Regions from separate parts of the Arthrobacter sp. G119Y2 genome, predicted to be linked through region 3. Evidence: predicted binding sites of a transcription regulator. Region 3 holds the regulator's gene; each other region holds the start of a gene.

Region 1 (8,012 bases), on a different contig from region 3:
GGCAGGCCGGAGACACGGAAGTGGGCGCAGAGGTCGTCCAGTTCCTGGAGGGTGGCGTCCGGGGAGATAGTCACCGGGTTGGTGATCATGCCGGATTCGCTGCGCTTGACGCGGTCCACGTGCTCGGCCTGGTCAGGGATGGACAGGTTGCGGTGAATGACGCCAAGACCGCCCTGGCGGGCCATAGCGATGGCCATGCGGGATTCGGTGACCGTGTCCATGGCCGCGGAAAGCAGCGGGGTGTGCACGGTGATCCGCTTGGACAGGCGGGAAGACGTATCTGCCTCGGACGGGATGACATCCGTCGGGCCGGGCAGCAGCAGGACGTCGTCGTAGGTCAGGCCGATGAAGCCGAACGGATCATGCTCTGGGGACTGCTGGCTCAAAACTACGCCTCTTTCGCGGGGGACCGGAGGGATGGAGGAGAACCGGGAAAGGACCGGTTGGCTTCCTTACATCCTAAAACGAAAGCCACCGCGTCCCTATTCCAAAAGCTGGCGCGTGGTATCGGTCACAGCGGTTCCCTCCCAGCCCAGGGACAGCAGGATCCGCCGGGCAAGTTCGGGCGCGGTGGTCTCCAGGTACGTCCGCCCCAAGTGGTCATAGTCCATGTAGACAAACATGTTGCCGATAATCCCGGGGCACTCATCCGCAGTGCAGAGCTGGTCCGTCATGTCGACGGCATGGACTCCGGGCAGGCCGTCCAGTTCCGTCAGCGGTGACACGGGGGCCAGCAGCTGGCTGCGCGGCAGGGTGCACGCCTGCGTGGAGAGGTCATTGGCAGCCAGGCACTTCACCATGTCGAAGTCGAAACGGGGATTGTCGCGCATGGCCAGCACATGGGTTCCGGCAGCAGCGAAACCGGCGATGCCCGCTTCGTATCCGTCGGCGAGGACCTCGTCCTGGGAACTGGGCGCCGTCACCGAGGCGACGGTGAAGACGGCGTCAGGCGCGGTTTCCAGCACGTAGTTCCGGGACGCGGCGTTGAAGGCATTGCACTCGGGGGTGCGGCTTTCGGACTCGGCGCCGTAGCGGCAGCCCGGCTTCAGCAGTGCGATCAGGTGCCAGTTGTTGGCCCTGGCCACGGGGCCGAGGGCGGAAAGCCACTGCTGGGCGTGCGAGTCCCCCAGCACGACGACGGTCCGGGCCGCCCCCTCCCCCGTTCCGACGCGAAGGCAGCCGTCCAGCAGCGGATCCGCGGGCATGTACGTTTCTTCGCAGGCTCCGTCGGTGCGTGCCCATTCAGCACCCATCCCCGTGGAGGAAGGCTTGACCGCGGCCTCCCGGGAGCCGGCGAATTCGAAGCCCGGGTCCAGCGCCAGGGCACCGGGGTTGTCCACAACCGACTGCCGGTTGGCTGCCTGTTCCTGGCTGCGGACCGAGGCCTGCCAGCCGGTCAGCGGCGCCGCCACCAGCGCCAGGCTGGCGGCAACGACGACGGCGGTGCGCCAGAGCCGGTTGTGGGGCCGGGCCCAGGCGGCCAAAGGTGTTTCCACCAGCCGGGTGGTCAGCACCGCCAGGGCACATGACGCGGCAATGACCGCAGCCCCGTCCAGCAGCCCGGCGTTTTCCTTATCGGCGGCCACCAGCCAGAACACGAGGACCGGCCAGTGCCAGAGGTACAGCGCGTAGGAGGTGTTCCCCATGGCGACCAGCGGTTTGGCGGACAGGAAGCGGTCGGCTCCGGCGGCGCTGCCGGTGTCGCCGGCGATGATGATCAGGGCTGCAGCCAGGGTGGGCCACAGCGCCATGTACCCGGGGAACTGCTGCTGGACCTGCAGCACCAGGCCGCAGCTGAGCATCGCTGCCACACCGGCCCAGCCCATGACGATGCGCGGCACCCGGCCGAAGCGCAGGTACGGCAGAACCAGGGCAAGCAGTGAGCCCAGCGCGAATTCCCAGAGCCTGGTCCGGGTGTCGAAGTAGGCGTAGCCCTGGTTGGCGGCCGTCTGCCAGATGGAAAAAGCCAGCGAGCAGGCAAAGACAGCTCCGAAGACGCCCGTCAGGACGTGCCGGTAGCGCAGCCCCAGCCGGCGGGCGGCGACTGCCGCTCCGGCGAAGATCAGCGGCCACAGGAGGAAAACCTGTCCCTGGACGGAAAGGGACCAGAAGTGCTGGAGGGCGCTGGCCGAGCTGTTGTCCCGGGCGTAGTAGTCCACGGAGCTGTTGGCCAGGGTCCAGTTCTGGACGTAAAAGAGCGACGACCAGGCCTGCGTGAAGACCGCGTTCCATTCGCTCTTGGGCAGGAGCCAGGCGGAGGCGGCGAGCACTGCGGCCAGCACGACGGCGGCCGCGGGCAGCAGTCCCTTGAACCGGCGCAGCCAGTAGCGGCCCAATTCCAGCGGCCGGCCGGACTCGACCGTGCGGACAAAAGAGCCGGTGAGGAGGAACGCCGAGATCAGGAGGAAAATGTCCACTCCCCCGGACACCCGGCCCAGCCACACGTGGTAAACCACCACGAGCACCACGGCCAGCGCGCGCAGGCCCTGCACTTCGGGCCGGTAGCGCCGGTCCTGTGCGGCCGGTGCCGCGTCTAGACTCACGATAAAAAACTTCCTCTGATCCGAAACAACCGGTGAAGTTTACCGTCCGGACCACCGCGTTCCCTGACCGTTTTGGGCGTCATCCGGCTCTGCGTCCGGGCCGGAACAGACAAAAGCCCCGGTACGGCCGCGGAAATCCGCTGCTGTACCGGGGCTTTTACGGTGCCTAGTGCTGGTGACCGTGATCTTCGTCGTCGTCGGCCGGCTTCTCGACCACAAGAGCTTCTGTGGTGAGGACCAGCGCGGCGATGGACGCAGCGTTGCGCAGTGCTGAGCGCGTGACCTTGACGGGATCGATGATGCCCGCTTCGATCAGGTTTTCGTACTCGCCGGTTACGGCGTTGAAGCCGTTGTTGACCTCGAGGTCGGTGACCTTGGCGACAACAACCATGCCTTCGGCGCCGGCGTTCTCGGCGATCCAGCGAAGCGGCTGCGCCAGGGCGCGGCGGACCAGGCCCACGGCGGTGGCGGCGTCGCCTTCGAGCTTGGCAACCTCCGGGTCCGTGTCCAGGGCCTTGGCAGCGTGGACCAGTGCGGAACCGCCGCCGGCCACAATGCCCTCTTCCAGGGCTGCACGCGTCGAGGACACGGCGTCTTCGATGCGGTGCTTCTTTTCCTTCAGCTCCACCTCGGTGGCTGCGCCAACCTTGATGACGCCAATGCCGCCGGAAAGCTTGGCCAGGCGTTCCTGCAGCTTCTCGCGGTCCCAGTCGGAATCCGTGCGCTCAATCTCCGCGCGGATCTGGGCAACACGGTCCGCGACGTCGGCTTCGGAGCCCGACCCGTCAACAATGGTGGTGCTGTCCTTCGTCACGGTGATGCGGCGGGCGGAACCCAGCACCTCCAGTCCAACCTGGTCCAGCTTCAGGCCCAGGTCAGGCGAGACAACCTGCGCACCCGTGAGGGTGGCGATGTCCTGCATCATGGCCTTGCGGCGGTCGCCGAAGCCCGGAGCCTTGACGGCTACGACGTTCAGGGTGCCGCGGATCTTGTTGACCACCAGCGTGGACAGGGCTTCGCCCTCAATGTCCTCGGCGATGATGAACAGCGGCTTGGAGGCCTGCAGAGCCTTTTCCAGCAGCGGCAGGAACTCGGCAACCGAGGAAATCTTGCCGGAGTTGATCAGGATGAGCGCGTCTTCGAGGACGGCTTCTTGGCGCTCCGGATCAGTCACAAAGTACGGGGACAGGTAGCCCTTGTCGAACTGCATGCCTTCGGTGATGACCAGCTCGGTCTGCGTCGAGGAGGATTCCTCGATGGTGATGACGCCGTCCTTGCCGACGGTGTCAAAGGCCTTGGCCAGCAGTTCGCCGATCTCCATGCTCTGGGCGGAGATGGCAGCGACGTGCGCAACCTGGTTGCCTTCAACTTCCTTGGCGTTTTCCAGCAGCCGTGCGGCCACTGCCTCCACTGCGATCTCCATGCCGCGCTTGAGCTGGCCCGGAGCTGCGCCGGCAGCAACGTTGCGCAGGCCTTCCTTGACCAGTGCCTGCGCGAGGACTGTTGCGGTGGTGGTGCCGTCACCGGCAACATCGTTGGTCTTTGTGGCTACTTCCTTGGCCAGCTGTGCGCCAAGGTTCTCGTACGGGTCATCCAGCTCCACCTCGCGGGCGATGGTGACGCCGTCGTTGGTGATGGTGGGAGCGCCCCAGGTCTTGGCGAGCACTACGTTGCGGCCGCGCGGGCCGAGGGTCACCTTAACGGTGTTGGCCAGCTTGTCGACGCCGGCTTCCAGCGAGCGGCGGGCGGAGTCGTTGAACTCCAATTGCTTTGCCATGTGTGTGTCCTTTCCGACAGCTACATCTGCACCTGCATCAGAAAACCCCGGCCAGATTGGCCGGGGTTTTCCTTTTTCAACTACTTAACGACGATGGCCAGTACGTCGCGGGCGGACAGCACCAGGTATTCCTGGCCGCCGTGCTTGACTTCGGTTCCGCCGTACTTCGAGTAGATGACAACGTCACCCTCGGAAACGTCAACGGGAACGCGGTTGCCGTTGTCATCAACGCGGCCGGGGCCTACTGCGACAACTTCACCCTCCTGGGGCTTTTCCTTGGCGGTGTCCGGGATAACGAGGCCGGAAGCAGTGGTCTGCTCGGCTTCGAGGGGGCGGACAACAATACGATCCTCAAGGGGCTTAATCGAGACCGACACTCGGGCTCTCCTTTGCGTAGTTACTAACGGATGTGGACCGTCGGTGGGCGCTGGCCGTCGTCGCGGTGCCGGTTGGCGCTTCCCTCAGGAATTAGCACCCTCACTGGGAGAGTGCTAGCTCCGACTTTATGCAACGGTTAGCACTCGGTCAAGGCGAGTGCCAATACTGGCGTGCCGGGGGCCTCCGCCCGGAGCTTCATCTCGCGTCATCCGGTCCTCCAACTTGCCTTAGCCTTACCTAACCGATAGTTTTCAGGTGCGTTCTATTAGCAAACATTTCTGTGACCTATTGGTTTTTCTGCGTCCGCTTCAGGAGTATCCCGCCGGACCGGACCCAAGCAACTGGAGCTCCCCAAGTGAAAAGTATCGTGAAGTCCCGCCTTGTCGCCGGCACCGCCCTGGCATCCCTCCTCGCGCTGAGCGCCTGCGGAGCGGAGACTGCCGCCACTGCGGATTCAGCCCCCGAACAGACCAACATCACGGTGGAGCATGCCCAGGGCAGCACCGAGGTCCCGGTTAACCCGGAAACCGTGTACACCTTCGACCTTGGCGCCCTCGACACCATGGACGCCCTCGACATTGACGTCGACGGCGTTCCGGCTGCCAATTTCCCCGAAAGCCTCTCCAAGTACGCCGGCGACGACTACGCCAAGATCGGCTCCATGAAGGAACCGGACTTCGAAGCCATCAGCGAGGGCGCCCCCGACCTGATCATCATCTCCGGCCGCGTAGCCGCCTCCTACGAGGAACTGAGCAAGATCGCCCCCACCATCGACCTCAGTGTCGACCAGACGGATTCCATGGCGTCCTTCAAGGAAGTGACCGGCACCCTGGGCCGCATCTTCGACAAGGAAGACGCAGCCGACGAGAAGCTCGCCGCCATCGACAAGCGCATCGAAGAGACCAAGACCGCTGCCGCGGATGCCGGCACCGGGCTGATTGTCATGACGAGCGGCGGAGAAATGACCGCCTACGGCGCCGGCTCCCGCTTCGGCATCATCCACGACGTCCTCGGCGTCTCCCCGGTTGCGGAGATCAAAGCCGACGGCAAGCACGGCGAATCCATCACCGCCGAGTACATCGCGGACAAAAACCCCGACAACCTGTTCGTGATCGACCGCGACACCGCGGTTGGCGAGAGCGGCGAGGCAGCACTGGCCGTCATGGACAACGAGCTGGTCAACGGCACCAACGCCGCCAAAAATGACCGCATCACCGCCCTGGACGCTTCCAGCTGGTACCTCGTGGGCTACGGCCTGAGCAACGTGGACAGCATGGTGACCGAAGTCCAGAACGGCATTTCCTAACAACCCCTCGACGCCTTGGGTTCCGGCATCACCGCCGGAACCCAAGGCAAGACCGGATTTCTCCTATGAGCGCCACCGCCGCCCGTGTACCGGGCACCGCTTCCGCCCCCGATGCACCGCCGTCTCCCCGGGCCGCTGCCGTCGCTGCCCGACGACGGCGGTTTCCGCGTACCGCGGTCAGCCTGGTCCTGGGCGCAGCAGCGGTCCTGGCACTGGCCGTGGCGAGCATGTTCATCGGGGTCAGCGATGTTTCGCTGCCCCTGCTGCTGGCCGGAGATCCCGGGGCCTGGCAGGTCTTCTGGGTCAGCCGCCTTCCCCGCACCCTGAGCATCATCCTGGCCGGCATGGCCGTCAGCGTTGCCGGCCTGATCATGCAGCTGATGGCGCGCAACAAATTCGTGGAACCGGGCACCATCGGCACCGTGGAATCCGCCTCGCTGGGCATCCTGGTGGTCACCGTCCTGCTTCCGGGTGCCTCCATGATGATGAAGATGTCCACGGCCACGGTCTTCGCAGCCGCCGGAACAGCACTGTTCCTGCTGATCCTGCGCCGCCTGCCGCTGCGCAACACGCTCATTGTCCCCCTGGTGGGCATCATGCTCGGCGGCGTCATCTCCGCCGTCACCACCTTCTTTGCGTACCGCACCGATCTCCTGCAGACCCTGAACAGCTGGATGGTCGGAGATTTCTCCGGTGTCCTGCGGGGCCGCTATGAGCTCCTGTGGATTGTCGGCATCCTCACCGTCATCGGCTACCTCGCCGCAGACCGCTTCACGGTGGCCGGCATGGGATCAGACTTCACCACCAACCTGGGCCTGAACTACAACCGCGTGATGACCCTGGGGCTGGTCATCGTGTCCCTGATCAGCGCCGTCGTCGTGGTCAGCGTGGGATCCATTCCGTTCCTTGGACTGATCGTGCCGAACCTGGTGTCCCTGATGATCGGAGACAACGTCCGCAGGGCTGTGCCCTGGGTGGCCGTGTTCGGCGCCGGCTTTGTCCTGGCCTGCGACATCATCGGCCGCACCATCCGCTATCCGTACGAGATTCCGGTGGGCGTGATTGTCTCCGCCATCGGCAGCGTCCTCTTCCTCTACCTGCTCCTGCGAAAGCGTGCCTCCCGTGGCTAAGCCCGGCCCCATCCCTTCCGGCCCGGCCCCTTCCGGCTCCAGCCATTTCAACGCCGCCGAACCCGGCCTCGAAGCACCGGCCAGCCCGCTTCCGACGGCGCTCGTCTCGCACCGCCGGCGTCCGATCCGTTCGGTTCCGCCCAAGTTCTGGATCATCACGCTGGGAATTGCGGCTGCCGCCCTCGTGGCCGTCTTCATGACCATCGATCTGCGCGGGAACATCGAGTACATCCTGCCCCGCCGCGCCATCAAGGTGGCGTCAATGATCCTGGTGGCCTACGCCGTCGGAGTCTCCACGGTGCTGTTCCAGACCGTGACCTGCAACCGCATCCTCACCCCTTCGATCATGGGTTTTGACGCCCTGTACGTGCTCCTGCAGACCGTACTGGTCTTCGTGATCGGAGGGCAGGCCGTTCTCACCATGTCCGGACCGGCACTGTTCGTCATCGAACTCGTGCTGATGGTGGGCTTCTCGTTCCTGCTGTACCGGTGGCTGTTTACCGGCGGCGGCAAATCCCTGCACCTGATGCTGCTCGTGGGGATCATCTTCGGCACCATGTTCCGGGGATTCTCCTCCCTGCTTCAGCGCCTGATCGATCCCAGCGAGTTCATCATCCTGCAGGACCTCTTTTTTGCTTCCTTCAACAACGTTGACGGCGCCCTGCTGGGTTACTCCGCCGTCGCCGTTGCCGCCGTCAGCATCCTGGCCTGGCGGATGCGCAGCTCCTTCGACGTCCTGGCCCTGGGCCGGGACACCGCCGTCAACCTGGGCGTGGACCACAGGAAAGCCGTGACGGCCACGCTGATCATCTGCTCCGTCCTGGTTGCCGTATCCACCGCCCTTGTGGGGCCCGTGACGTTCTTTGGCCTGCTGGTGG
Region 2 (8,012 bases), on a different contig from region 3:
ATAAATCGTCTCGGGCGTTGTTACCGTTCCCGTTCCCGTTCCCGTTCCCGTTCCCATTCCCGCTCCGCGGCCGGCAGTGGAGGGGCTCTCGGGAACCCCTGCGCTCAGCCCCTTGTTCAGCCTGCCGGCCAGGAACCCGGCACCGGCAGCGATGGCAAGGAACGCGACCGGCCGCTGCCGGGCGAAGGACTTCACTTCGTCGACCAGGGAGCCGGGGTTGCGGTTGTCGAGCCAGGAGGCAACGGAGGATGAACGTTCGGCTGCCTGCCGGACCAAGTCCGAAGCAACGCCGGGCTGATCGGAATTATCCGCCATGGACTGCAGCTCGCCTGCCACGGAGCGGAGACCTTCAGCGACCTTCTGCTGCTGGACACCGGCCTGGTTGGTCAGATCACTCCGGGCCTGGTCAAACAGGTCCCGGGCGTTGGCGGTCACTTCAGAGGCAACTCCGGCGGCCTCGGACTTGGCTGTTTCCGCTACGTGCTGCGCGCTTCCTGCGGCGTCCTGTGCGAGACCAGCAGCCTGTTCCTTAGCTGCGCCCGCTTTGGCGGACGTGGCATCGGATGAATTGTCCTGGGCCGTGGTTGCGGCATGACTTCCGTCTCTGGGCCACTCGTTTTCCGTCATCGTCACTCTCTTTCATGAATCGTTGCGGATGAAGAATCAGAATCCTTGCCGATGAAGATCAGCTACACCGAACACACTCGATAATAAGCACACTTAGTACCCATTAGTAAAGCCGAAGTAAGCACACTTAGGGTTTTTTGTTAACCCTTGGCCACACCCTGTGTGGTAGCCCTGCCGGACGGGCCCGGCACCCTTGTGGAGCTCCGGGAGCACGTGGTTTGCTGGCGGCCTGACCGGCGCTCCGGGCGTCGGTTTACTCAGTCCCATCCAATGCTCAATCCGATCCGAAGCAAGAGGAGATTCCAGTGGCAGGAAATTTGTTTGCCCGGTCCGTGCATGACCTCACCGCGGCCGCGTGGTTCGGAGGTTCGCTCATGGGAGCCATTGGGCTCAACGGCGCGGCCGCCGAGGCCAAGGACCCGGCAGAGCGCACCCGGCTCTCCAGTCTGGGGTGGAAGAAATGGGCCCCTGTTCAGTCAGCCGCGATCATCTCGCATTTCGTGGCCGGGCTGGCGCTCGTCGGGGACAATAAGGGCCGCGTCGCAAAGCAGGAGGGAGTCGGGTCGGCAACCATCTATAAGACCGGCGTTACCGTGGTTGGTGCACTGGTGACCCTCTACGCCGGCATCGTCGGGCGGAAAGTGGAAAAGTACTCCGAAGAGGGTGCGGTGGGCGCAACCGAACCGCACCCCGCCGCCTCCAAGGAACTGCAGTCCGCCCAGCGCCAGCTGAAGCTGCTGCAGTGGTCCATCCCGCTTTTCTCCGGCGCAGTGATCGTCATGGGCGCCCAGCACGGTGAAATGCAGCGGGCCAGCAACGTCCTCCAGGGCCTCTTGCGGTCCTAGAACCGGCGGATCCCGGCCGGGAGATTCCGCCCGGCCGGGACAGCCCGACAGGCCGGACGTCATTTTCCTTTCCGGGCCCGACTTTTTCGGGTTTCCCCGCTCTGCACGCTATACATCCTTCGGCCCCCATGGTTATGTTCGAACAATGGGCGCCGAAGTGAACAGCAAAACCTACAGCCGCGAGCAGCGCACGCGTTACCGCCAGCGACTGCTCGAGAACCTCGACCGCTTTGCCGGATATCTGTCCACCGCGCAGTTCGCCGACACCTCCAGCATCGGGCTTGAGTTGGAGCTGAACCTCACCAATCAGGATTTTGCTCCTGCGCTCCGGAATACTGCAGTTCTGGAGGAGATCGCGGACCCGGCCTTCCAGACCGAAATTGGTGCCTTCAACATCGAGATGAACCACCCGGCGCTGTCCATCAAGGGGTCCGGCCTGAGGGGCCTTGAAGATTCCCTCCGGTTTCAACTGAACCGGGCAGATACGCGGGCCGCTGAGGTGAAGACGGAGATTCTGATGGTCGGGATCCTGCCGACCCTCCAGCCTGCGGTGCTCGAGGACAAGGAATGGCTGAGCGCGGGCAAGCGCTATGCGGCCTTGAACACGTCGGTTCTCCAGGCCCGCGGTGAAGATGTGCACGTGGACCTGCGGGGTACGGAGCCGTTGTCCTTTTACGCAAAGAACATTGCCCCTGAGGCTGCCTGCACCTCCGTGCAGCTTCATTTGGAGGTCAGCCCGGAAGATTTCGCCCCGGCCTGGAACGCCGCCCAGATCATTGCCGCTCCCCAGGTGGCCCTTGCCGCTAACTCCCCCGTCTTCCTGGAACATATTCTGTGGCACGAAACCCGCATCGAGCTTTTTAAGCAGGCCATCGATACCCGCCCTCCCGAGATGAGGAACCAGGGGGTGCGGCCCCGCGTGTGGTTTGGCGAACGGTGGATCACCTCGATTTTTGACCTGTTTGAGGAAAACGTCCGCTACTTCCCGGCGCTCCTGCCGGAACTGTCACGCAGCAGCGGAGGCTCAACGGCCGCCGGGGCCCCCCTGCTCCCGGAACTGAGGCTGCACAACGGAACGGTCTACCGGTGGAACCGCCCCATATATGACCCCGGCGAGCACACCCCCAATCTGCGCCTGGAAAACCGGATCCTTCCGGCCGGCCCCACCGTTCTTGATGTCGTTTCCAATGCCGCCTTCTTTTACGGCCTGGTCCAGCACCTCCGCACCGCGGACCGGCCGCTGTGGAGCCGGCTGGCCTTCAAGAGTGCGGCTGACAACTTCCTGGCCTGCGCACGGTCGGGGCTGGAGGCAACCGTCTATTGGCCGGGCATTGGCGAAACCCCTGTCGCCGAACTGATCATCCGGCACCTGATTCCGAAGGCGGCTTCCGGGCTCCGGGAGCTGGGCGTCGACGACAACCTGATCGGCCGGTATCTCGATGTCATCAGGGAACGGGCACGCACCGAACAAAACGGAGCATCCTGGCAAATTGCCTACCTGCGCAGGCTTGAGCGCCAAGGCCTGGACCGCAGGCCCGCACTGGCGGAAATGACCCGCCGGTACTGGGAAAACATGCACACCAACGCCCCCGTCCATGAGTGGCCGGTGGACTGAGCCGGACCTGCCGGGAAAGTTTTGCTGCCCGCGGCACGAAAACCGTTCCGGTTCTGGCACTCCCCCATGGAGAGTGCTAATCTAATTTCATTCTTGAGCCGATGAGACTCAAGTTATCGACCCTTCTGAAGTTCCGAATATCGATTCGCCTGCCGTGCAGGTGGGCGTAAGGAGTTGATGACAGATGGCCATGAAGTTTGATCCATTCCGCGAACTCGACCGTATGGCAGGAGCCCTGCTGGATCCGCGGCAGCGGCTGCGGTTGATGCCCATTGACCTCTACCGAGAGGGCGACCACTACATCCTGAATGCCGATCTGCCCGGCATTGACCCGGGTTCCGTCGATGTGGATGTGGACGGCCAGCTGCTGACCATCCGGGCAGAACGCACCATCCAGGCCTCCGACGGCGTTACCTGGCTAACCCGGGAACGCGAATCCGGTTCGTTCCTGCGCCAGCTGAACCTCGGCCAGGGGATTGATATTGAGGGTATTTCCGCCAAGTACGAGAACGGCGTCCTCAGCGTTCTGATTCCGGTCAGCGAAAGGGCGAAGCCCCGCAAGATCGAGGTGTCTTCCTCCTACAAGGATTCGAACACCATCAGCGGCCAGTCCAGCTCGGAATCGGTAAGCTCGTCGGCTTCGAGCAGCTCCGGCTCCATGGAGTCCGGTTCCGGTTCCGGTTCTTCAGGGTCGGGCTCCGGCTCTTCCGGCTCGGGCTCTTCGGGCGACCAGGGCTCCGGCATCTAGGGACCCCGGCGACTCCCGGAGCTAGCGAACGGAGCTAGCGACCGCCGGCACCAACGACGACGGCGGCGCCCCACCCGTGAAGGTGAGGCGCCGCCGTCGTCGTGCGTTGAAGCGTCCGGACTTAGCCCAGGCGGGTCTTCAAGTTGGCATCGAGCTCAGCGAGGAATTCCTCGGTGGTCAGGTATGCCTGGTCCGGGCCGACCAGGGCCGCGAGGTCCTTGGTCATCTTGCCGGACTCGACCGTCTTGATGACAACATCTTCGAGGGTCTCCGCGAAGTTGATGACCTCGGGGGTGTTGTCCAGCTTGCCGCGGTGCATCAGGCCACGGGTCCACGCGAAGATCGAGGCGATCGGGTTCGTGGAGGTGGGCTTGCCCTGCTGGTGCTGGCGGTAGTGGCGCGTGACCGTACCGTGCGCTGCTTCGGCCTCAACGGTCTTGCCGTCGGGGGTCATCAGCACGGAGGTCATCAGGCCCAGCGAGCCGAAGCCCTGTGCCACGGTGTCGGACTGGACGTCGCCGTCGTAGTTCTTGCAGGCCCAGACGTAGCCGCCTTCCCACTTCATCGCGGAGGCAACCATGTCATCAATCAGGCGGTGCTCGTAGGTGAGGCCGGCTGCTTCGAACTGGTCCTTGAACTCGGCGTCGAAGACTTCCTGGAACAGGTCCTTGAACTGGCCGTCATAGGCCTTCAGGATCGTGTTCTTGGTGGAGAGGTACACCGGGTAGTTCCGCTGCAGGCCGTAGGCGAAGGACGCCCGGGCGAAGTCGCGGATGGAGTCGTTGAAGTTGTACATACCCATGGCCACGCCGCCGTCGTCACCGTACGTGACAACCTGGGTCTTGATTTCTTCCCCGCCGTCCTTGGGGGTGTAGGTCAGCGTCAGGGTGCCCGCACCGGGGACCTTGAAGTTGGTGGCCTTGTACTGGTCGCCGTGTGCGTGGCGGCCGATGATGATCGGCTTGTTCCAGCCCGGGACCAGGCGCGGGATGTTGGAAATGATGATCGGTTCGCGGAAGACGACGCCGCCGAGGATGTTGCGGATGGTCCCGTTCGGGGAAACCCACATCTTCTTCAGGCCGAATTCTTCAACACGTGCCTCATCCGGAGTGATGGTGGCGCACTTGACGCCCACGCCGTGTTCCTTGATGGCGTTGGCAGCGTCGATGGTGACCTGGTCATCAGTGGCATCGCGGTTCTGGATGGAGAGGTCGTAGTACTTCAGGTCTACGTCCAGGTACGGGTTGATCAGGCGGTCCTTGATGAACTGCCAGATGATGCGGGTCATCTCGTCGCCGTCGAGTTCTACAACAGAACCCACAACCTTGATTTTGTCAGCCACACGATCTCCTTGTGTGTTGGTGGGCACCGGAGCATGACTTGTGGCATGACGGAGCCCGTCTTTTTGGTCTGTATTTGTGTCCAACTATGCCACAGCCCACTAGAGGCGCCCTAAACTCCGGGACCGCAGATTACTCCGGCGGTCCCGCAGCCAGGCCGCGGACGGGGCCGTGTTCTAGTGGAAGAAGTGCCGGGCGCCGGTGAAGTACATGGTCACGCCCGCAGCGTTTGCGGCTTCGATAACTTCGTTGTCGCGGATGGATCCGCCGGGCTGGACGACGGCGCGGACTCCCGCGTCAATCAGGATCTGCAGTCCGTCTGCGAAGGGGAAAAATGCGTCGGAGGCAGCAACGGAACCGCGGGCTCGTTCGTCGTCCGGGCCGCCGAGGGTGTTGGCCCGTTCTACGGCGAGGCGGCAGGAATCCACCCGGTTGACCTGGCCCATGCCCACTCCCACCGAGGCGCCGTTCTTAGCCAGAAGGATGGCGTTGGACTTGGCAGCGCGGACTGCGGTCCAGGCGAAGGCCAGATCGGACAGCGTTGCGTCATCAGCTGCGGGGCCGGACACGAGCGTCCAGTTCTCGGGGCTGTCTCCCTCTGCCTGCATCTTGTCTGACTTTTGGATCAGCATGCCTCCGGAGACCTGCCGGAACTCGGCTGCATTGCGGCCGTAGCCCTCGGGCAGGGTCAGCAGGCGGATGTTCTTCTTCGCGGAGAGCATCTCCACAGCTTCAGGATCGAAATCGGGGGCAATGACAACCTCGGTGAAGATGTCCCGGACCGTTGCGGCCATTCCGGCGGTGACGGTTCGGTTGGCTGCGATGACGCCGCCGAAAGCGGAGACCGGATCACAGGCGTGGGCTTTCGCATGGGCATCTGCGATGGGGTCGGCTGCATCCGGGGAAGCGACCGCAACACCGCAGGGATTTGCATGCTTCACGACGGCGACGGCCGGCTCATCGAAGTCGAAGGCGGCGCGCAGCGCGGCGTCCGCGTCCACGTAGTTGTTGTAGGACATGGCCTTGCCGTGCAGCTGGTCTGCCTGGGCAACTCCGGGCAGGGCGCTCTTGTCCACGTAGAGGGCAGCGTCCTGGTGCGGGTTTTCGCCGTAGCGCAGGACCTCCGACCGCTCCAGCGCCAGGCCGGTGTAGGCGGGCCAGCTGGTGCCTTCCGCGGTTCCGTCACCGAACTGCTCCGCGGTCCAGGCAGCTACGGCGTTGTCATAGGCTGCCGTGGAGGCGAACGCTTCAGCGGCCAGGCGGCGTCGCTGGCTGAGGTCAAATCCGCCCTCTGCCGCTGCCGTCACGACGTCGGAATACTTCTCCGGGTCCACTACGACGGCGACCGAGGGGTGGTTCTTAGCTGCGGCCCGGACCATTGACGGTCCCCCGATGTCGATCTGCTCGACAACCTCGTCCTGGCTGGCTCCGGACTTTACCGTCTGCACAAACGGGTAGAGGTTCACGACCACCAGGTCGAAGGGCTCAATTTCCATCTCTTCCAGCTGCGTCACGTGGTCTTCGCGGCGCCGGTCGGCAAGGATTCCAGCGTGAATGCGGGGGTGCAGCGTCTTGACCCGGCCGTCGAGGCATTCCGCGAATCCGGTGACGTCGGCAACCTCGGTGACCTCAACGCCGGCCGCAGCGATCTGCTTGGCGGTGGAGCCGGTGGATACGATGCTCACTCCGGCTGCGGCCAGGCCCTGCGCAAGTTCCGTCAGTCCCGTCTTGTCGTAGACCGAGATCAGGGCCCGGCGGATAGGAACACGGTTCAGCGGCTGTGAGCTCACGCAAATCTCCAAAATCAGGGGGTGTCGGTGGCTACAGTTTAGGTCACACACCCGTAGCGGGCAGAGTGTGAAGCGCTGACCGGGACCAGCTGCCGTAATACCGTTTTCCCGGCTGGAAGTTACTGGCTCTGGACCGGCAGCTTCGGTGCAGTGGAGCGGTAGGTGTGTCCGGTGGGTGTCCTGGTGAGAACCGTGTGCCGTTCCGGCGGCGGTGTCCAGGCAGCGGCAACTTCAACGCGTGCTTCCCAGCCTGGTGCTTCCTTGGCCTGGTTGCAGGCCTGGCACAGGCCCTGGATGTTCTCCGCGCTGGTGGGCCCGCCTTCGCGGACGGGCTGAACGTGGTCGTAGTGTCGGATGGGTGCTCCGCACCACGGGGTCCGGCAAACCTGGTCCCGTGCGGCGATCAGCCGGGCCAGGCCGCGGGGTACCAGCCGGGCCCGGGAATCCATCGCGGTGAGCTGTCCGGTGTCCGGTGTGACGTAGAGGCGGCGGAGCCAGACTTCGGTGCGCGGATCCGGGCGGGCCGGAGGCATACCCCAACAGGCGCCGGTACTGCCGGTGCTGCCGGTACTGTCAGGTGATCTATCCGGATGATCCGGCTCTGCTTCCGCTGGGTCGGGTCCGCGGATCAAGTCCCTGGCCCACTGCGCCGGAACGATCCCGTAACCGGCCAGAATCGCCGGCTCCGCCCCGTCCGGAACAAAGGAGCCTGCGGCTTCCACTGACTCTCGGTCCCGGCGTTGCCCCTGTTCCTGCTCGCGTTCCTGTTCCTGCTCGCGTTCCTGTTGCTGCGCCTTTTCCTGGTGCCGTTCCTGTTTCCGCTGGGCCTTGTCCTTCTGCGGCAGGATTCCGTCTTCCGGCGGCAGGATTCCGTGCAGCAGAGCCTGATCCGTCATGATCAGCTGCACTTCAACCCGGACATCCTCCGCCCGAGCCTGCCCGGTGGTGCGTTCCACGAACGTATCGGCCATGATCTGACCCTTCGACCGGGGGTCCCCGGTTGCGCGGAGCCTGTCCGCTTCCCGCGTCAAAGCCGCATACGCGCCC
Region 3 (8,012 bases):
GGTGTACTGGCTGGGCCTGAACGGGTCTGACGTACACCTCTACCGGGAGTTCCAGCCTGCAGAGAAGGACGGCGACCCCATCGGGGAAGCAGTTCTGGCCATGACCTCGGGCGCGCCGTCGGACCCCGACTACTTCAATCCGTGGAAGAAGGCCGGCAGCGTTTCCGCCTCAATCTCGGGCAAGAACGTCATCACCGTGGATATCTCCGAGGATGCTTTTGGAACGTCCATGGATGCAGGAATGGCGCACCGCGCGGTCCAGCAGCTGGTCTACACCGCCACCGCAGCAGCTTCCAACGCCGGGCTCACCACCGTTGGCCACCAGTCCTCAGTAGTGCTGCTGGTGGACGGCAAGGCGGGATACACGGCCTTCGGCCATGAAGTCCTGGAGGGCCCTCAGCAGCGGGACCCGGCACTCATGGCACCCATCTGGATCATCGACCCGCAGGAGGGCGACAGCACGCAGCCCAGCCTCACGGTCCAGGGTACGGCCGTGCCCGAAGGCGGGCAGCTGTCCTGGCGGGTGGAGCCCATCGTTGACGGCCGGCCCGCGGGAGAGGCCGTGGCTCGGGGCTACGCCGAACTCGAGGCCTCCACCGGCGGACCCTCGCTCTTCCGCTTTACCGTTGAGCTGCCCGCCGGCGAGTACAGCGTGAGCGTCTTCCACGGCACGGAGCGTGCCAACGAAGATTCCAAGCGCGTGACCGTCACTTCAGCGGCCCAGTAGCACCGGGCCCCGTCCTACCAGCGGCTGCCCGGCCCTACCAGCGGCCCAGCGCGGAATTCAGGACGGCAAGGGCAGCAGGCCCCGCGGTTGATGAACGCATCACGTGCGGGCCCAGGCGAACAGCCACGGCTCCGCCGCCGCGCAGCAGCTCCACTTCCGAAGCGCTGATTCCGCCCTCCGGCCCCACGACCACCGCAATGCTCAGCGGCCGGTCCCCTGCGCGCCGGCGCGCCTCGGTGACCGCCGGAACCAGGGCGCCGTCGGCCTCCTCATGCAGCACCAGCACCAGGTCAATCCCGGCAAGCCGGCGCGCCAGCGCCTTCGACTCCGCGAGCTCTTCCACCGAAGGCACGGCTGAACGCCGGGACTGCTTGGCGGCGGCGGTGACAATGCCCTGCCATTTCGCCTGCCCCTTGGCGGCCTTGTCCGCACGCCAGCGGACAATGCTGCGCTCGGACTGCCAGGGGATGACCCTGTCCACGCCGAGCTCCGTTGCCGCTTCGACGGCCTGCTCGTCGCGGCCGCCCTTCGCCAGGGCCTGGACCAGTATCAGGGTTTCGGCCGCTCCGTCCTCTTCGGTGACGGCTTCCACGCTAACTTCCAGCCGCGCAGGCGAGGCAGCTGACACAGTTCCAGTTAGCCGCAGCCCCGCGCCGTCCACGATGTCCACCGGCTCGCCCGGGGCGAGGCGTTTCACGGCAACAGCGTGGTGGGCCTCCGGCCCCTCGATTACCAGCACGGATCCGGGCACCGCGGCGCGCACGGCCCCGGGATCACCGAAGAAGATGGGGTTGGTCATGGCTAGAGGTTGCCCAGGCGGTCCCGCAGCCTGGCGAAGACACCGGAACCGCTGCCGGCCAGGCGTCCCTCTGCGTATTCCTCGCCGCGCAGCTGGGCCAGCTTGCGGAGGAGCTCTTCCTGCTCTGCGTCCAGCTTCTGCGGGGTTTCAACGTGCAGATGAACCAGCAGGTCTCCGCGGCCGTAGCCGCGCAGGTGAGTGACGCCAAGCCCTTTGAGGGTGGTGATCTCGCCCGACTGGGTGCCGGCCTTGACGGTGATCTCGCGGTCGCCGTCGAACGTCTCGAAGTTGATCGAGGAGCCCAGGGCGGCTGCGGTCATGGGAACCGTCAGAGTGGCATGCAGGTCATCACCTTCGCGGACGAAGGTGGGATCTGCATTGACCCGGATCTCCACGTACAAATCGCCCTGGGGCCCGCCGGCGGTTCCGGCTTCGCCCTGGCCGCTGAGCTGGATCCGCGTGCCGGTGGCAACTCCGGCGGGGATCTTGATGTTCAGGGTGCGGCGGCTGCGGACGCGGCCCTCGCCGGCGCACTCGTGGCAGGGGTCCGGAATGACCGAGCCGAAGCCCTGGCAGGAGCCGCAGGGAGCGCTGGTCATGACCTGGCCCAGGATGGACCGGACGGCGCGCTGCACCTGGCCGGTGCCGTGGCAGATGTCGCAGGTCCGCGGGGAGGTGCCGGGCTGGCAGCAGCTGCCGTCGCAGGTCGGGCAGGTGACGGCGGTGTCGACGTCGATCTTCTTGTTGGTGCCGAAAACGGCATCCTTGAGGTCGATCCGCACGTTGATCAGGGCGTCCTGGCCGCGGCGGGTGCGCGAGGCCGGTCCCCGGCCGCCGCCCGCTCCGGCTCCGCCGAAGAAGGTGTCGAAAATGTCCTGGAAGCCAAAGCCCTGGCCGCCGAACCCGGCACCGCCGCCGAAGCCGTTGTCGTTGCCGTTTTCATTGCCGGTGGTGTCGTAGATGCGGCGTTTCTGCGGGTCCGCCAGCACCTCGTAGGCGTGGGTCACAGCCTTGAATTCGTCCTGCGCTCCGGGAGCGGAGTTGACGTCCGGGTGCAGCTTTCGGGCCAGCTTCCGGTACGCCTTCTTGATTTCTTCGCCCGTGGCGTCGCGTCCAACGCCCAGGACCTGGTAGTGATCGCTCACTCGTGCACATCGCTTCCTGTAATTGCAGTTTCCGCTTCTGCGGTGTTCTCTTCGCTTCGAAGACTTCCGCCGGTGGCCGGCCGCCCTCCGGCGGGCCGGCCACCGGCGACTGCTGCTGTATTGTCTAACGTTTTTCTAGTTGTTCAGTATCCGGGAAAGGTAGCGGGCCACGGCACGGACAGTCGCCATGGTGTTGGGATAGTCCATGCGGGTTGGACCCAGCACACCCACCTTCGCCGAGGAATCCGGTCCGTAGCCGGTGGCCACCACTGATGCCTCCGACAAGGAACCGTGGGGGTTTTCGCGTCCGATCCGGACGGAAACACCCCGGGCGTCCTGCTCCATTTCGGACAACAACCGAAGCATGACCACTTGTTCCTCAAGTGCCTCGAGGATCGGGCCGATCGTCAGGGGAAAGTCTACGGTGGACCGGGCCAGGTTGGCGGTTCCCGCCATCACCATGCGGTCCTCGCGGTTAATTCCGGCCAGCTGCTCGAGGCAGCGGGCCAGTGCCCCGGCGTTGCGCCGCTTCTGCGCCGGAACCGTTGCCAGGCACTCGGCGAGCTGCCCGGTGATACGCGTCAGCGGGGTCCCGCCCAGCGCGGCGAGGAAATGCTGCCGCAGCTCCAGGAGGTCCTGTTCCGCGACCTGGTCCGGCATCGTGATGACGCGCTGCTCCACCCGGCCGGTGGTTGAGATCAGGACGACCAGCACCTGGGCAGGTGCGAGCAGGACAAACTCGATGTGCCGCACGCGTGCGTTCCCCAGATGCGGATACTGCACAACGGCCACCTGGTTGGTCAGCTGCGACAGCAGGCGGACGGTCCGTTCCATCACGTCGTCGAGGTCTTCGGCGCCCTCCAGCAGGGTCTGGATTGCCCTTCGCTCGGCCGCCGAGAGCGGCTTCACGTCCGAAATCCGGTCGACAAACAGCCGGTAGCCCTTGTCGGTGGGGATGCGGCCGGCTGAAGTGTGGGGAGCAACAATCAGCCCCTCTTCTTCAAGGGCCGCCATGTCGTTGCGGATGGTTGCGCTGGAGACGCCGAGCTGGTGCCTCTCCACGAGGGCCTTGGAGCCAACGGGTTCGCGCGAATGGACATAGTCCTCAACAATGGCCCGGAGCACCTCGAGTCTGCGTGGTTCACTCATGGTTTTCCCTCCCTCGCTGATGGCCGTATGTTCTGTGTGCCCGGAGCGTTCCCGGTTAGCACTCACCATGCCTAAGTGCTAAGTCTAATACGGATCGGGGTCGTTGCTAGCATTGAGTGGCCCGTGCCGCACTGCTGCCGGACGTGCACTTGCCGGCTGCAGCGGACCAACCAAAGCGAGGAAAACACCAGTGTCCAACTTTTCGTGGGGGCCGCAGGACATCAGTGCTCCGGCCCGGAAAACACTTCCCAAAGTCGGAGCCGAGGCGGGCCTGGTGCTCGAAGACGTGCAGAGCGGCTGGGTCGGAGCGGTGGTGCGGGTGGAGAAGTCCGGCGGACTGCATCTGATGGTGCTGGAGGACCGCCGGGGGAAAACCAAGTCCTTCGAACTGGGTTTCGGCTTCCTGCTCGACGGCGAACCGGTGGAAGTGGTGCCCGCCGTCAAGGCCGCGGCACCTGCGTCGCGGCGAACGGCGTCGGGTTCCCTTCGGGTGGACAACGTGCGGGCGCGCACGGCACGGGCGAGCCGCATCTGGGTGGAAGGCAAGCACGACGCCGAACTGGTGGAGAAGGTGTGGGGCGACGACCTCCGTGTGGAGGGCATCGTCGTCGAACCCCTGCACGGGGTGGATGACCTGTACGCTGCCGTGCGGGACTTCAATCCGGGCCCGGGGCGACGGCTGGGAATACTGGTGGACCATCTGGTGGCCGGTTCCAAGGAGTCCCGCATTGCCGCCGAGGCCATGAAACATCCGGGTGCGCGCGGAAACGTGCTCATCGTGGGGCACCCGTACGTGGACGTGTGGCAGGCCATCAAACCGCAGACCATCGGCCTCTCCGCCTGGCCGGTTGTCCCCCGGAACGAAGACTGGAAAACGGGCATCCTCAAAGGCCTGGGCTGGCCGCACCGGGACCACACGGACGTGGCCGTGGGGTGGAAGAAACTGCTGGGCGCAGTCACCTCATACGCCGATCTCGAGCCCTCCCTGCTGGGCCGGGTGGAGGAAGTGATCGACTTCCTGACCGTTCCGTAGCGACCCGCGCACGGCCCCGCGTGCCGGGACGGAGCCCGGTTGCCAGTAACCTAGATGAGATGTAGGGCAGTAAACCGAACCGACCAGGCGTCCAGAGTCACAAAGGAAACAGCAGTGTCGAACATTCGTCAGAACCACCACCCCCAGTCCGACGACCGGGGTTCCGGCGCTCGTCCCGCCTATCAGGGCGCTCCGGCCACTGCCCTGCCCCTGACTGCCTCCGAGGACCGGCAGTGGGCCACGATGGCCCACTTCGGCGGCATCCTGGGGTTCATTCCGTCCCTGATCATTTACCTGGTCTTCCGTGACCGCGGCCCGTTCACCGCGCAGGAATCCAAGGAAGCGCTGAACTTCACCCTCCCTCCCACCATCATTGCCCTGGTGGCCTGGCTGCTGTCCTTCATTCCCGGAATCGGCTGGGTCTTCGCCATCCTGAACGCCCTGCTCTGGGTTGCCATTGCCGTTTCCTCGGTTGTCGCCGGCATCGAGGTCAACCGCGGGCGCCCCTACCGGTACCGGCTGAACCTGCGCCGCATCCAGTAACCCTCCGCAGACACACAAAGGACCCCGGGCCGGCGCTGCTGCCGCCCCGGGGTCCTTTGTTCTGCATTATCCCTGGCTGTTGCCTGGTTAAGCGGTTGCCTTCAGCTCCCGCCGGATCCGTCTAGTCCGGGAGCAGGCGGCGCACGACGGCGTCTGCGAGCAGGCGGCCCTTCGTCGTGAGCAGCACACGGCCGGTGAGTGCAGCCTTCGGGTCCACCAGTCCGTCAGCCATGAGCCCGGCGACGGCGAGCCGGCCGGAGTCCTTCAGCCGGGACAGCTCCAGGCCCTCGGCGAGCCGGGTGCGCAGCATGACATCTTCCACGTACCGGGTTTCGGCGTCGAGCGTCTCGCGTCCCACCGCCGGTGATTCCCCCGCCGCAAGCCGCTGGGCGTAGGCGGTGGGGTGCTTGGCGTTCCACCAGCGCACGCCGCCGGCATGCGAATGCGCGCCGGGGCCGATGCCCCACCAGTCGTCGCTGCGCCAGTAGGCCAGGTTGTGCCGGCACTGGTCGGCGGGGGTCCGGGACCAGTTGCTCACCTCGTACCAGGACAGTCCGGCCGCCGTCATCATTTCGTCGGCCATGAGGTATTTGTCCGCGTGGTCGTCGTCGTCGATCGGCGGCACTTCGCCGCGCCGCATGCGCGCCGCCAGCTTGGTGCCGTCCTCGATGATCAGCGCGTACGCCGAGATGTGGTCCGGTTCGTAGCTCAGCGCCTCGCGGACGGAGACTTCCCAGTCCGCCAGGGACTCCCCCGGCGTGCCGTAGATGAGGTCAACGCTCACCTTCAGGCCGGCGTCGCGCGCCCATTTCACGGCTTCGGGAACGCGCGACGGCGTGTGGGTGCGGTCCAGGACCGCCAGCACGTGCGGAACGGCCGACTGCATGCCGAAGGAGACGCGGGTGAAGCCGGCGTCGGCCAGCAGCTGCAGCGAGGCCGGGGTAACCGAATCGGGGTTGGCCTCGGTGGTGACCTCGGCTCCCGGCTCCAGCCCCCACATGTCCACGGCGGTTTTCAGGATCCCGGCGAGATCCTCCGCGGGCAGCAGGGTGGGGGTGCCGCCGCCGAAAAAGACGGTGCCCATCTTCCGGTCCGGGAGCCCCGAGGCCTTCAGCGCGCGGGCAGCGAAGCGCACTTCCTGCTCCGCCGTGCCACCGTAGGCCGCCTGGGAGGCGCCGCCGCCGAGCTCGGTGGCGGTGTAGGTGTTGAAGTCGCAGTACCCGCAGCGGACGGAGCAGAACGGAATGTGGACGTAGAGCCCGAACTTCCGGTTCTCCGCTCCTTCCCCCGCCTGGGCGGGCAGCAGTCCGTCAGCGGGTGCCGGATCCCCGAGGGGCAGTGCACTGGGTGTCACTTCTTGGATTTGTCCTTGGATTCGTCGGAGGAAAGCGCTGCCACGAAGGCTTCCTGGGGGACCTCAACGCGGCCCACCATCTTCATGCGCTTCTTGCCTTCCTTTTGCTTTTCGAGCAGCTTGCGCTTGCGGCTGATGTCGCCGCCGTAGCACTTGGCCAGCACGTCCTTGCGGATGGCGCGGATGGATTCGCGGGCAATGATGCGGGAGCCGATGGCCGCCTGGATGGGCACCTCGAACTGCTGGCGCGGAATCAGCTCGCGGAGCTTGCCGGTCATCATCACGCCGTAGGAGTACGCCTTGTCCTTATGCGTGATGGAGCTGAACGCATCCACCTGTTCGCCCTGGAGCAGGATGTCCACCTTGACCAGGTCGGCAACCTGTTCGCCGTCGGCCTTCCAGTCCAGCGAGGCGTAGCCGCGGGTCTTGGATTTGAGGATGTCGAAGAAGTCGAAAACAATCTCGGCCAGCGGCAGGCGGTACCGGATTTCCACCCGGTCCTCGGAGAGATAGTCCATGCCGCCCAGGACTCCGCGGCGGGCCTGGCACAGCTCCATGATGGCGCCCACAAACTCGTTCGGCGCCAGGATCGTGGCCGAGACCATCGGCTCGCGGACCTCTTTGATCTTGCCTTCGGGGTACTCGCTGGGGTTGGTCACCGTGACCACCTTCTTGTCCTCGAGCGTCACCTCGTACTCCACGTTGGGTGCGGTGGAGATCAGGTCAAGGTTGTACTCGCGCTCGAGCCGTTCGCGGGTGATTTCCAGGTGCAGCAGGCCCAGGAAACCCACCCGGAAGCCGAAGCCCAGCGCAGCGGACGTCTCGGGTTCGTACACCAGCGCGGCGTCATTGAGCATCAGCTTTTCCAGCGCGTCGCGCAGTACCGGATAGTCGGCGCCGTCGATGGGGTACAGCCCGGAGAACACCATCGGTTTCGGATCGGCGTAGCCTTCGAGGGACTTCTCTGCCGGCTTGGCCAGGTTGGTGACGGTGTCGCCAACCTTGGACAGGCGCACGTCCTTCACACCGGTGATGAGATAGCCGACTTCGCCGACTCCCAGTCCCTTGGAGGGGGTGGGCTCCGGCGAGCTGACCCCGATTTCCAGGAGTTCGTGGCTGGCCCGGGTGGACATCATCTGGATGCGTTCCCGGGGCGAGAGCTTGCCGTCCACCACGCGCACGTACGTAACGACGCCGCGGTAGGTGTCATACACGGAGTCGAAGATCATGGCCCGGGCGGGAGCGTCGGGGTCGCCCACCGG

What was found. Region 3 encodes HrcA, which represses chaperone genes, less so after heat shock. Its sites were predicted from a motif close to TTNGCACTCGNNNNNNNCGAGTGCNAA; they were not measured.
Region 1: the regulator HrcA is predicted to act here: its motif matches at 4,835-4,861, upstream of groES (co-chaperone GroES).
Region 2: the regulator HrcA is predicted to act here: its motif matches at 3,141-3,167, upstream of WKB88_RS08645 (Hsp20/alpha crystallin family protein).

Annotation. Positions count from the first base shown of each region.
Region 1 is NZ_JBBPFS010000002.1:248,580-256,591, reverse strand. It holds gene guaB (IMP dehydrogenase) at 1-386, opposite strand, end outside; gene WKB88_RS04920 (acyltransferase family protein) at 483-2,543, opposite strand; gene groL (chaperonin GroEL) at 2,710-4,320, opposite strand; gene groES (co-chaperone GroES) at 4,401-4,697, opposite strand; gene WKB88_RS04905 (siderophore ABC transporter substrate-binding protein) at 5,054-6,004, shown strand; gene WKB88_RS04900 (ABC transporter permease) at 6,070-7,134, shown strand; gene WKB88_RS04895 (iron chelate uptake ABC transporter family permease subunit) at 7,127-8,012, shown strand, end outside.
Region 2 is NZ_JBBPFS010000003.1:432,033-440,044, forward strand. It holds gene WKB88_RS08630 (hypothetical protein) at 1-627, opposite strand, end outside; gene WKB88_RS08635 (hypothetical protein) at 933-1,472, shown strand; gene WKB88_RS08640 (glutamate--cysteine ligase) at 1,618-3,087, shown strand; gene WKB88_RS08645 (Hsp20/alpha crystallin family protein) at 3,272-3,835, shown strand; gene WKB88_RS08650 (NADP-dependent isocitrate dehydrogenase) at 3,957-5,177, opposite strand; gene purH (bifunctional phosphoribosylaminoimidazolecarboxamide formyltransferase/IMP cyclohydrolase) at 5,352-6,965, opposite strand; gene WKB88_RS08660 (HNH endonuclease) at 7,085-8,012, opposite strand, start outside.
Region 3 is NZ_JBBPFS010000005.1:322,486-330,497, reverse strand. It holds gene WKB88_RS13280 (GerMN domain-containing protein) at 1-727, shown strand, start outside; gene WKB88_RS13275 (16S rRNA (uracil(1498)-N(3))-methyltransferase) at 762-1,526, opposite strand; gene dnaJ (molecular chaperone DnaJ) at 1,529-2,671, opposite strand; gene hrcA (heat-inducible transcriptional repressor HrcA) at 2,807-3,820, opposite strand; gene WKB88_RS13260 (DUF3097 domain-containing protein) at 4,011-4,853, shown strand; gene WKB88_RS13255 (DUF4870 domain-containing protein) at 4,977-5,396, shown strand; gene hemW (radical SAM family heme chaperone HemW) at 5,518-6,750, opposite strand; gene lepA (translation elongation factor 4) at 6,747-8,012, opposite strand, start outside.